3 regions of the Halomonas sp. BMC6 genome follow, and region 2 is predicted to be linked to each of the others. Evidence: predicted binding sites of a transcription regulator. Region 2 holds the regulator's gene; each other region holds the start of a gene.
The links. The regulator FNR, encoded in region 2, switches genes on or off when oxygen is low (the NO sensors DNR and NnrR bind a similar motif). The targets are predictions, from matches to a motif close to TTGATNTANATCAA.

Region 1 (4,285 bases), 3.7 Mb from region 2:
CTATCGTTTGAAGCGTCGCGTTTGGATAGGAAAATCCATTCGCCGAGTAAAAGAGTAGCCATTACTACGCCAGCAACGATGAGCACCATGGGGTCCGAGATGGCTTTTACCCATAAAAAGCCGATTAACACGACAGCATCTAGTAGTATGGCAATGCTAGGAATAACAGGATTAGCCCCCACTCTGTCCTTGAGATGACGAAGCACACCCCAGTGGATGGCCATATCCATGATCAGGTAGAAAATGATGCCTAATGCTGCGATGCGGCTCAGGTCAAAAAAAGCGGTGAGCACTAAGCCAAATACGATGGTGTACACCAGTGTATGCTTTTGTACACTGCCGGGCATGTGGAAATGGCGGTGAGGAACCAGCTTCATTTCTGTCAGCATGGCGAGCATGCGTGAAACGGCAAAGACGCTGGCGATGATACCGCCCGCCGTTGCCAACATGGCGAGAATGACGGTAAACGCAACTGCCGCTTCACCCAGTGCGGGACGGGCAGCGGCGGCCAGGGAGTAGTCTTGGGTTTCGATAATTTCAGGCAAAGATAGGTTGCTGGCAACGGCAAAACCGACAAGGGCATAGATCACCACGCATAGCGCAATCGAGATCGTGATAGCTTTGCCAAGATTCCGCTTAGGATCTTTAAGCTCCGAACCACTATTGGTAATCGTCGTGAAGCCTTTAAATGCCAGTATGCCGAGCGCCGTAGCACCTAAAAAGCCCGTTATCGTAGGCGTAGGTGCATCGTTGCCAGCACCCATTTCGATGGAGTCGGCAATAAACACGCCGACAATACCAAACACTATAATGCCACCTATTTTGATAAATCCGAGCACCGAGGCGACGGTCTCGATCAAGCGGTTGGCGGATAAATTGATCAAAAAGGCTATTAGCAGTAAACCAACCCCGAGTAGGGGCACAAATAGTGAACGATCCCCCAGGTCAAACAACTCAAGCGTGTAGGAACCAAACGTTCTCGCCAAAAAACTCTGTGCGATCACCATGGAAAAATACATCAGGAGGGCATGAAAGGCGGTGGGAAGCGTCGGGCCATACGCTTTCTGTAAATACATGCCAATCCCACCTGCTGATGGGAAGGTATTGGACATTTTAACGTAAGAATAAGCGCTGAAAGAGACAATGACGGCAGCGGCCAGAAAGGCTAGAGGAAATAGCCGACCAGTCATTTCGGCCATTTGGCCGGTTAGCGCAAAAATACCGGCCCCAATCATCACGCCGGTGCCTAATGCAACGGCACCGACCAACGAAAGACTGTTTTCTTTATATTGTGGCGTTCTATCCTGCCCAACCATGAAAGCGACTCCTTGTATTAACGGCAACCACAGCAGCAATAACTGCCGAGGACTCCTGTGCGGTGTTTTTTGATGCTATATAAATTAAATATAGAACCTATGTGCAGCCACATGGCAAATGACTAACGGAAGGTCTGATTTTGCGAGGCCACAGGCAAGCAGCTCTTACCCTAAACTAGCTAGTCTTGCTCCTGGTTGTGTCATGTAGCCGTTATGACTATTAATGACAGCTCCAAGGTTCCTGTTTAGCGTTGTCTTTAACGTTCTGATCGACGAAACGGTAATACTCCTTCTTAAAGCGGTTCCACCGATCAGCGCTGACCTGTATGTCATGGAGCTTGAGAATTTTTTCAACGTCATCGATGCAGAGCCTCAGCGCATCGTAAGCAAGGCTGATATTTCGGTTTTTCTCGTTGTAGACCACCTTATCCATTCCATAGAGTCGGTCGATATCTGACAGCGCTTCTTCAATGCGTTTGGATTTACTAGGCTTGATTTTTAAATTCCGAGTCACCAGTGTGTTTTTGGAAACACCCAAGCGGTGCTCTTGTTGTGTCGTTTTCATGGTCTTTCTCCCAGGCGCGTACATGTATATATAGAGTGGTTCAGTCCTTGTCTATTTTGTCCTTATGACCGCCGTGGTGTTTATGCATGAAAATATGCATCAGTGGGCATGCTGCCAAAAAGAGGAAAGGTAAGAACTGAAATAGGTGGAGACGGTGCTCGGTTCCAATCAGGTATCCCGCCCAAATGACAAACCCAGCAAGTGGCACCCACAACATCAGCAAACGACTACTTGTACTGTTACTCATAATCACCTCAGTAACTCGCCCAAAGAGCCAACAGCAGTTAAGGCCGTTGGTTTGGGAAAAATCAAATAAATAACCCCAATAACATCATGGATGATTTGTCTGAACGCAACCTGAACAGCATCGGAGGGAAATATGATCCTGATCAAGCGCCTCGCAAAAAGTAGGCGATAATTACCCAAGCGGTATCCATAGCCTCATTCCCATCATCATTAGGTTTTCGGTGAGCGATACAAAGCTTAATGGGTATTACTGTTGCCGACACAGGCGCACTTGAGCTCACGTTTATCGAGGTATATCGCTTTAAAGACAGAACCTGTCACACGGTGCCAACGAATAGCGCCAGTGGCGCAGCCAGCCAGATAAGCGTATCGGCCAGCAATTAGTAGCTTCGGAAGTATCTAGGCGTGAAGGTAAACGTAACTGAAGGGGACTTGGCGCTGGGCGTGCAGGTCATAGTTGAGAAACATGGCGCTAAAGCTCGCTACGCCCTGCAGCTTTTGCAGACCCGGGGGTATGATCGCTGTGGCTACGGCATACTCTAGCACGCGTGCAGTGAATATTATGCACTGAACCTCCCAACTGGCAGAAAAATCGATGAGTAACGCAGTGGCAAAAATTGCCAGCACAGGGCGATAGGTGGTCGCATTAGGGTCTGAAACGCTAACTCCCAGGTGCTCATGAAGCTCTTCATAGCCGCCAATACGTTCATAGCCCAGATATCCCTGGGAAATCGTATCGACATGTTCCTGCTCTGTAAACGCGTCAATCTCTTATCGCGAAGTCAGCAGGTTTACGTTCACCTAAGGCCCATGTGCACGAGCAGGTCAACGATCTACAAGCCAAACGGACATATGTACTCTCCTGTTTGCAACCATAAGCGCGAGCGCTGGAGTGGGTCGTTGTCACCGTTATGAACCTCTTAGTTGTTTATTAACACTATATTGCTTACCTAAGGAAGCTCTGAAAAAGTCACTGCCATCAGCGATAATACGGCTATCGTCAACTGCATAGGATTCAGTGCTGCCATGGATCAAATCACCTTCTCAGAAGCCGAGTACCAGAACAAGAAGCGAAAGACCCGCCGCGAACTCTTTCTGGAGCGGATGGACAAGCTGATCCCCTGGACGCAGTTGGAGAAGAAGGTAGCCCGTTATTACCCCAAGGGCGAGAGCGGGCGGCCTCCGTATCAACTGTCTGCCATGCTCCGCGTCCATTGCATGCAATTGTTTTACAACCTGAGCGATCCGGCCATGGAAGACGCCCTCTACGAGATCGAGTCCATGCGCCAATTCGCCGGTTTGAAACTGGACCGATTGCCGGACGAAACCACGATTCTCAAGTTTCGCCATTTTCTGGAACGCCACGGCCTTGGCAAGGTGCTGTTCCAGGAAGTGAACAACCACCTGGAGAAAAATGGCCTGATGCTGCGCGAAGGGAGCATTGTCGATGCCACTATCATTTCTGCGCCTAGTTCCACCAAAAACAAAAAAGGCGAGCGCGATCCGCAAATGCACCAAACTAAAAAAGGTAGCTCTTGGCACTTTGGCATGAAAATGCACATAGGGGTCGACGATAAGCTTGGGTTGATTCACAGCATTGAGACCACGGCTGCCAATGTCCATGACATTGTGCCTGCCGATAAGCTCCTTCACGGTGAAGAGCAACGCGTCTTCGGTGATGCCGGTTACCTTGGTATTCAAAAACGAGACGAGCACAAGCACCGCAACGATGTCTCTTGGTATATTGCCAAACGGCCTGGCACCCGCAAGCAGCTAGATGCCAGGCGACAGAAAGTCGAAAAAATCAAAGCCAGTATCCGTGCCAAGGTGGAGCACCCCTTTCGGTACATCAAACAAGTTTTTGGTTATGGCAAGGCTCGCTATCGTGGACTGGCCAAAAACACTCAGCGCCTGCACTTGCTGGCGGCGTTCAGCAACCTGCTGATCAGTGAGAAATACCTATGGGAATAGGGCGATTGCGCCCGTTTTCCGCTCAATGAGCGGGAAACGGGCAAAAATACACAAAGAACGGGAGAAGAATGTCTGAATTTTCGATTTTTTCTCGGCTCAAGTGAGCGGTGATGAATATCGGCAGTTATTCAGACCTTCCTTAGAGTCTGCTTAGACATGTACAAGTAACTGGAAAAACGGCCAAAGG
Region 2 (4,285 bases):
GTACGTGCACGTTCCGTTTTGTCGGAAAATTTGCTTTTACTGCGCGTGCAACAAAATCGCTACAAAAAATACCGCTCTGGCCGAACCCTACTTATCACGGTTGGATCGCGAGATGGTGCTCACTGCGCGCCATTTGGATACAGAGCGTCCGGTGCAGCAGCTGCACTGGGGCGGCGGCACGCCAACGTTTCTCACCCTGGCTCAGATGAGTGATTTGGTCGACCGCTTAGACGCACGCTTTGGCCTCTCCAATGCGCCGGACCGTGATTACGCCATCGAAATCGACCCACGTGAGGCGGATGTCTTGACCCTGCGCCATTTGCAGTCGCTGGGCTTCAACCGCTTGAGCTTGGGCGTACAAGACCTCGATCCACAGGTACAAGCGGCGATCAATCGCGTTCAGCCCCGGGTGCTCACCGAAACGCTAATGGATGAAGCCCATCGGCTCGGCTTTCGCTCACTCAACCTCGATTTGATTTATGGCCTGCCCTTACAAACCGAGAAGAGTTTCGCGGACACGCTGCGCCAAGTGATCGAGCTAGGTCCCGCACGGCTGTCGGTGTTTAACTATGCGCATCTGCCGACCCGCTTTGCGCCCCAACGACGCATCAAGGACGCCGACCTGCCCAGCGCCGATGAGAAGCTGGCCATGCTGCATACCATCATTGCGATGCTGACCCAGGCAGGCTATGTGCATATCGGCATGGACCATTTCGCACGCCCCGACGACAGCTTGGCCAAGGCGCAGCGCAACGGCACCCTGCAGCGCAACTTTCAAGGCTACTCCAGCCACGCCGAGTGCGACTTGATTGGTTTGGGGGTATCGGCCATTTCTCGGATCAACGATAGCTACGCGCAAAACCCTACCCGGCTCGCTGACTATGAAGCGGCCTTAGATGAAGGTAGGCTGGCGACCGTGAAAGGGTTACGTTTAAATAAGGATGACCTAATACGAAGAGAGGTCATCGAGCGGCTCATGTGCGATATGGCCATTGACCTCGACACTGTCGGCCAGCGCTGGCAGGTCGATGCCGCAAACTACTTTGCCAGCGCCCTTGAGCGGTTGGAAATCGCCGAACGGGATGGCCTGTTAACGCGTCAGGGGCTTCGGCTCACCGCCACCCCGGTGGGGCGGCTACTCATTCGACACCTGGCCATGGCCTTCGACACCCACTTACAACGCCAGGATGGCCAGCGCTACTCGAAGATCGTGTGAGCGCCTTGAGCCACCTGCCCCCTGTACCCATGATGGCGAATAAGAAGGGAGCCCCCCCATGTCATATCCTGCCAGCCAACGACGTTCACTGCTGCAAGAAGCGCGCTGCCAAACCTGTAGTTTAAGCTCGCTGTGCTTACCGCTTGCCCTGGAGCTTGAGGATATGAGCCAGTTCGATGCCATCATTCGCCGTCGCTCGCCGCTGAAGAAGGGCGAACCGCTGTTTCGTCAGGGCGACGCGTTCACCAGCGTTTATGCCGTGCGCTCTGGCAGTTTGAAACAGGTGACCAGCGAAGGGAACGGTAACGATCAGCTCACCAACTTCTTTCTGCCCAGCGAGCTGGTCGGCTTGGATGGTATCGACGAAGAGTACTACCCCGGTACCGTGATTGCCCTGGAGACGACCACGGTATGCGAAATTCCGTTCGACCGCTTGGAGTCGCTCTCCCAAGAACTGCCCGAGCTGCGTGGTCAGCTTTACCGCAGCATGAGTAAAGAGCTGCGCGATGACCGTAAGATGATGCGCTTGCTGTCACGCAAAACCGCCGACCAGCGGCTCGCCAGCTTTTTGATTACGCTCTCTGACCGCTTCCGTCGCCGGGGTTACTCCCCCTACAGCTTTCGGCTGTCGATGTCGCGGGCCGATATGGGCAACTACCTAGGTCTGGCGGTGGAAACGGTCAGCCGTATCCTCAGCCGCTTTCAGCAGCAGGAGGTGGTGGCCGTTTCGGGTCGCGAGGTGAATATTTTGGACATGCAGCGCCTCATCACCCTGGCAGAAGAGGAGGCGCAGACGATCACACGTTAAACGCCTGAATGCGGCTCTCCATCAGCGCCGCCTGCTTCGCTTCCAGACCGGCAAAGTCGAATAGCTCGCGGTCGGCAAGCTGGGAAGGGGCGACGTTGGTGACGGCTTTGAACATGCTCTCCAAACGGCCAGGGTGCTTCTTGTCCCACTCTGCCAACATCTCTTTGACGATCTGGCGCTGCATGTTGGGCTGTGAACCGCACAGGTTGCAGGGAATGATCGGAAACGCCATCAGCCGTGAAAACTCTGCAATGTCCGCCTCTTTGCAGTACGCCAGCGGGCGAATCACGATATTTTTCCCGTCATCAGAGAGCAGTTTCGGCGGCATGGCCTTCAGCGTACCGCCGAAGAACATATTCAGGAACAGCGTTTCCAGAATGTCTTCCCGGTGGTGGCCCAGGGCAATCTTGTTGGCGCCAATCTCGTCGGCAAACCCATACAGCGAGCCACGGCGCAGACGTGAACAGAGCGCGCAGGTGGTCTTTCCTTCCGGCGTTTTCTCCTTCACGACCGAATAGGTATCACGTTCGAGAATGTGGTACTCCACTCCCAGCTTGTCTAAGTACTGGGGCAACACGTGCTCCGGGAAACCAGGCTGTTTTTGGTCCATATTGACCGCCACGAGCGAGAAATTGACCGGCGCGTTGCGCTGAAGATTGCGCAAGATCTCCAACATCGTGTAGCTGTCTTTGCCACCGGAGAGACACACCATGACCCGGTCGCCCTCTTCGATCATGTTGTAATCGATGATGGCATTTCCCACTTCGCGCCGCAGGCGTTTTTGCAACTTGTTGAATTCACGCTTCTGCTTGGCATCCTGCAGCTCATGCTGCTGGGCAAGGGACTCGTCAGACGCGCTGTCTGACGCAGTAGGGTCAAAGTAGTCAGGTTGTAACATGATCGTCGCACTGCCGATGGGTGAAGGAGCAGCGCGTATTCTAACAACACTCCGAAGCTCTACCCAATACAAACCCTAGGCCGTCAGGGCGATCTCACGCTGTAAACGCAGGTAGAGGAGCGCGCTGGCGGTGGCTTCACTGACCACGCTGGGCCAGATCAATGACGGTAGCTGCCAGCGAGCCAACGCTACGCCAAGCGGGTCGAGGGTATCGATGTGTGGATGCAGCCGCCGCAGCTGTCGCCCATGCAACTTGGCAACGTCCACCTGGGCGTTGGGGAGACCAAACCCCAATACGCTTTTGAACAGCCCGTTCAAAGGTTCGAGGGTGTGCTCCAGTTGCCAGCCGACCAGCGGCCGGTTGCCGATGAAGTCGGCCAACTCCGTCAGGCACTCGGCATCTGGCGAGCGCGGCGCGTCGGTGGCGTGTAGCTGGTGATGGCGTCGCAGGGTAGCAGGGACTAGCGCGGGCGATACCGACAACGTGGCCCACCACATACGACTGGTGTGCACACGGCGCGGGTTCAGTACCACCGCCGCTACGCTGATCACCGCTGGCTGACCCTCGCTCACCTGGCAGGCCATGGCCACGGACTCTTCCCCCATGTAGGGCTGAAATAGCCAGGCATACGGCGAATCGGCCCAGCGGCGACGGTCGCTTTCTCGCTGAAGCAGCGTTCTCAGCGAGCCGCTGAGCAGCGTCATGTGTCGGTCTAACAGGCGCATTCCGCTCACGAGTACTCCAAATGGTAGCGGTGGGAAAGACGCTGCTTGAAGTCTTTCACGATGTGCAGGGCTTCGCGCAGCAGGTCTCGTTCCAGTGAAGAAAGCTCTTGTACCACGACCCGATTGGTACGCTTGGCGTGGCTGCCCTCCATGTCCTGGAGCTGCTGGCGAAGACGCAACTCGGTGAATAGCGCCAGGGCTTCGCCGAGATCATCGGCAAACCGGCGATCCAACCGCCCATCGATGGCCAGGGCCTCCAGGCGATCCAGGGTCGACGTGGCCTTGATGCGCCGCTCAAGCGCCATGGTGCGCACGCCGTGCACGATAGGGAAGATGCCGCCTTTTTTGATATCGATACCGTGTTGGGGCTTCTTCAGCGAGCCAAATAGCGTCAGCGGCGTCGAGAAGCGCAGCGCTGCCCGAGCAAAGTAAGAGAGCAGCAGCTCATCGTGGGAGCAGCGCTCGAACAGCGCCTCACGTATTTGATCCAGTAGCGCGGGGTTACCTGCCACGCCGTGGGAGTCGAGCAGAATCGCCAGTTTCATCAAGCTGTCACCGTCCCGGGCGCTCACCCATTTGGCGATACGGCTCTTCCACTGCGAGACGGTGCCCACCCACTCGGGATTGGACACCATGA
Region 3 (4,285 bases), 610 kb from region 2:
CGGCGGTGATGACCCCCAGGTTGATCACCACGTCGTTGGCCGAGAATATCCAGCTTGCCTTCATGTGCGCCCCGCCTTCCCGATGTTTGGATATGAGCAGCAGACAACTGGTATTGGCAATCAATGCGACGAATGCGATAGCCATCATCACCAGCGATTCAGGCTCACTACCGAATACAAAGCGTCTCACCACCTCTACGAGCACGCCCACAGCCAAGATCAGTTGCAGTACACCAGCAAGATGCGCGGCACGTACCTGCATTTTCACGCTATGTCCAACCGCATAAAGGGCAAGCCCGTACACCGCCGCATCGGCAAAATTGTCCAGGGATTCTCCAATCAGGCCGGTGGACTGGGCGATCAGACCGGCTGTCATTTCCACCACGAACAGAAGTGCATTGATGCCGAGCAACCAGCGCAGGGTCCCGGATTCTTGCTTAGCAGAAGCTGCCGAAAACTCGGCGGCCTTGATGGTCTCCGGATTTGCAGCGACGGTTTCCTGAAGCGAGGCGCCTAGCCCCAAGGTCTTCAGTTTCGAGGTGACGGGCTCGACCTCGCCGTCATGCACGACCTTCAGCCGGCGGTTCGACAAGTCGAAGGACAGCGCCCGAATCTCCTCAAAGCCGTTCAGGGCTAGGCGAATCATTCGTTCTTCTGATGGACAGTCCATTTTCGGCACGGCATAAACACTGACCCATCTCCCTGGCGCCTCGGAGGAGGCCTGTATATCGGTATCCGCTGCGGACGTTGCATCACCGCCACAGGCGCCACCACAGGATTTGCTCATGATACGACTCCACTTGAACAATGTTGTGGTACCATTTAAAACTATAAAGCTACTATAAGGTCAATAGAGTAAAGAATCCGTTGGGGAGGAGGCTGATGCGCATTGGTCAGTTGGCGCAGTTGGTAGGGGTCGAAACACAGACGATCCGCTTCTATGAACAGCAGGGCTTGTTGCCGCCGCCTGATCGGCAGGACAACGGTTACCGTGTCTATACCGAGAAGCATGGTGAGGGGCTGGCCTTCATCCGTCGCTGCAGAATCCTGGGCCTGTCACTGGCTGAGATTCACGAACTACAGAGCTATCAGGACGACCCTCATCAGCCTTGTACCGCCGTCAACGCCTTGCTCGATGATCACATCTCTCATGTGCGGTCGCAGATAACCGCTCTGCAAGCGCTTGAGAAACAACTCGTTTCACTGAGAGCGAGTTGCAACGATGACCGGGAAGTTGAGGCGTGTGGGGTTCTTGCTGGAATTAGCGAAGGAAACATGCACCAGCAGTAGGTGAAGCATCAACCAGATAATCCGATGAGATGCCGGTCTGTCTCACTCTCATGCAAAGGTAAGATCAACCATTAAATCCGTATACCCAATATTCACTGCACGCGTGCTAGAGTATGCCGTAGCCACAGCGATCATACCCCCGGGTCTGCAAAAGCTGCAGGGCGTAGCGAGCTTTAGCGCCATGTTTCTCAACTATGACCTGCACGCCCAGCGCCAAGTCCCCTTCAGTTACGTTTACCTTCACGCCTAGATACTTCCGAAGCTACTAATTGCTGGCCGATACGCTTATCTGGCTGGCTGCGCCACTGGCGCTATTCGTTGGCACCGTGTGACAGGTTCTGTCTTTAAAGCGATATACCTCGATAAACGTGAGCTCAAGTGCGCCTGTGTCGGCAACAGTAATACCCATTAAGCTTTGTATCGCTCACCGAAAACCTAATGATGATGGGAATGAGGCTATGGATACCGCTTGGGTAATTATCGCCTACTTTTTGCGAGGCGCTTGATCAGGATCATATTTCCCTCCGATGCTGTTCAGGTTGCGTTCAGACAAATCATCCATGCTGTTATTGGGATTATTTATTTGATTTTTCCCAAACCAACGGCCTTAACTGCTGTTGGCTCTTTGGGCGAGTTACTGAGGTGATTATGAGTAACAGTACAAGTAGTCGTTTGCTGATGTTGTGGGTGCCACTTGCTGGGTTTGTCATTTGGGCGGGATACCTGATTGGAACCGAGCACCGTCTCCACCTATTTCAGTTCTTACCTTTCCTCTTTTTGGCAGCATGCCCACTGATGCATATTTTCATGCATAAACACCACGGCGGTCATAAGAACAAAATAGACAAGGACTGAACCACTCTATATATACATGTACGCGCCTGGGAGAAAGACCATGAAAACGACACAACAAGAGCACCGCTTGGGTGTTTCCAAAAACACACTGGTGACTCGGAATTTAAAAATCAAGCCTAGTAAATCCAAACGCATTGAAGAAGCGCTGTCAGATATCGACCGACTCTATGGAATGGATAAGGTGGTCTACAACGAGAAAAACCGAAATATCAGCCTTGCTTACGATGCGCTGAGGCTCTGCATCGATGACGTTGAAAAAATTCTCAAGCTCCATGACATACAGGTCAGCGCTGATCGGTGGAACCGCTTTAAGAAGGAGTATTACCGTTTCGTCGATCAGAACGTTAAAGACAACGCTAAACAGGAACCTTGGAGCTGTCATTAATAGTCATAACGGCTACATGACACAACCAGGAGCAAGACTAGCTAGTTTAGGGTAAGAGCTGCTTGCCTGTGGCCTCGCAAAATCAGACCTTCCGTTAGTCATTTGCCATGTGGCTGCACATAGGTTCTATATTTAATTTATATAGCATCAAAAAACACCGCACAGGAGTCCTTGGCAGTTATTGCTGCTGTGGTTGCCGTTAATACAAGGAGTCGCTTTCATGGTTGGGCAGGATAGAACGCCACAATATAAAGAAAACAGTCTTTCGTTGGTCGGTGCCGTTGCATTAGGCACCGGCGTGATGATTGGGGCCGGTATTTTTGCGCTAACCGGCCAAATGGCCGAAATGACTGGTCGGCTATTTCCTCTAGCCTTTCTGGCCGCTGCCGTCATTGTCTCTTTCAGCGCTTATTCTTACGTTAAAATGTCCAATACCTTCCCATCAGCAGGTGGGATTGGCATGTATTTACAGAAAGCGTATGGCCCGACGCTTCCCACCGCCTTTCATGCCCTCCTGATGTATTTTTCCATGGTGATCGCACAGAGTTTTTTGGCGAGAACGTTTGGTTCCTACACGCTTGAGTTGTTTGACCTGGGGGATCGTTCACTATTTGTGCCCCTACTCGGGGTTGGTTTACTGCTAATAGCCTTTTTGATCAATTTATCCGCCAACCGCTTGATCGAGACCGTCGCCTCGGTGCTCGGATTTATCAAAATAGGTGGCATTATAGTGTTTGGTATTGTCGGCGTGTTTATTGCCGACTCCATCGAAATGGGTGCTGGCAACGATGCACCTACGCCTACGATAACGGGCTTTTTAGGTGCTACGGCGCTCGGCATACTGGCATTTAAAGGCTTCACGACGATTACCAATAGTGGTTCGGAGCTTAAAGATCCTAAGCGGAATCTTGGCAAAGCTATCACGATCTCGATTGCGCTATGCGTGGTGATCTATGCCCTTGTCGGTTTTGCCGTTGCCAGCAACCTATCTTTGCCTGAAATTATCGAAACCCAAGACTACTCCCTGGCCGCCGCTGCCCGTCCCGCACTGGGTGAAGCGGCAGTTGCGTTTACCGTCATTCTCGCCATGTTGGCAACGGCGGGCGGTATCATCGCCAGCGTCTTTGCCGTTTCACGCATGCTCGCCATGCTGACAGAAATGAAGCTGGTTCCTCACCGCCATTTCCACATGCCCGGCAGTGTACAAAAGCATACACTGGTGTACACCATCGTATTTGGCTTAGTGCTCACCGCTTTTTTTGACCTGAGCCGCATCGCAGCATTAGGCATCATTTTCTACCTGATCATGGATATGGCCATCCACTGGGGTGTGCTTCGTCATCTCAAGGACAGAGTGGGGGCTAATCCTGTTATTCCTAGCATTGCCATACTACTAGATGCTGTCGTGTTAATCGGCTTTTTATGGGTAAAAGCCATCTCGGACCCCATGGTGCTCATCGTTGCTGGCGTAGTAATGGCTACTCTTTTACTCGGCGAATGGATTTTCCTATCCAAACGCGACGCTTCAAACGATAGCGAGCACTCTCACACTCATTAACGTTAATAGCGTTATAGGAGGTACCAAATGGACGTTAGAACCTTTGGTGAATTGATCGATTGGACCCGTCAGTTACACGAGCATCTTGCAGCTTGCCTTGCTCATTGCGCCGATATACACGAAGAAGAGCGCGCTCGCATGTTGCTCAATTACTTAGCTGCACAGGAAGCGGAAATGCAGCGCGTTGTGGCGCGTTT

Region 1: AB6K10_RS18180 (DUF2933 domain-containing protein) is a predicted target of FNR. The motif match lies at 2,261-2,274, and genes of this name have one in related genera.
Region 3: AB6K10_RS03145 (DUF2933 domain-containing protein) is a predicted target of FNR. The motif match lies at 1,793-1,806, and genes of this name have one in related genera.

What each region holds. Positions count from the first base shown of each region.
Region 1 covers NZ_CAXNSH010000001.1:3,772,482-3,776,766, reverse strand. Annotated here, with positions in the region: gene AB6K10_RS18190 (APC family permease) at 1-1,316, opposite strand, end outside; gene AB6K10_RS18185 (hypothetical protein) at 1,537-1,881, opposite strand; gene AB6K10_RS18180 (DUF2933 domain-containing protein) at 1,922-2,098, opposite strand; gene AB6K10_RS18175 (IS5 family transposase) at 3,154-4,098, shown strand.
Region 2 covers NZ_CAXNSH010000001.1:66,110-70,394, forward strand. Annotated here, with positions in the region: gene hemN (oxygen-independent coproporphyrinogen III oxidase) at 1-1,216, shown strand, start outside; gene fnr (fumarate/nitrate reduction transcriptional regulator Fnr) at 1,275-2,024, shown strand; gene ttcA (tRNA 2-thiocytidine(32) synthetase TtcA) at 2,014-2,922, opposite strand; gene AB6K10_RS00350 (DNA polymerase III subunit epsilon) at 2,998-3,648, opposite strand; gene AB6K10_RS00355 (putative nucleotidyltransferase substrate binding domain-containing protein) at 3,654-4,285, opposite strand, start outside.
Region 3 covers NZ_CAXNSH010000001.1:673,624-677,908, reverse strand. Annotated here, with positions in the region: gene AB6K10_RS03155 (cation transporter) at 1-787, opposite strand, end outside; gene cadR (Cd(II)/Pb(II)-responsive transcriptional regulator) at 883-1,290, shown strand; gene AB6K10_RS03145 (DUF2933 domain-containing protein) at 1,969-2,145, shown strand; gene AB6K10_RS03140 (hypothetical protein) at 2,186-2,530, shown strand; gene AB6K10_RS03135 (APC family permease) at 2,751-4,088, shown strand; gene AB6K10_RS03130 (ATPase) at 4,116-4,285, shown strand, end outside.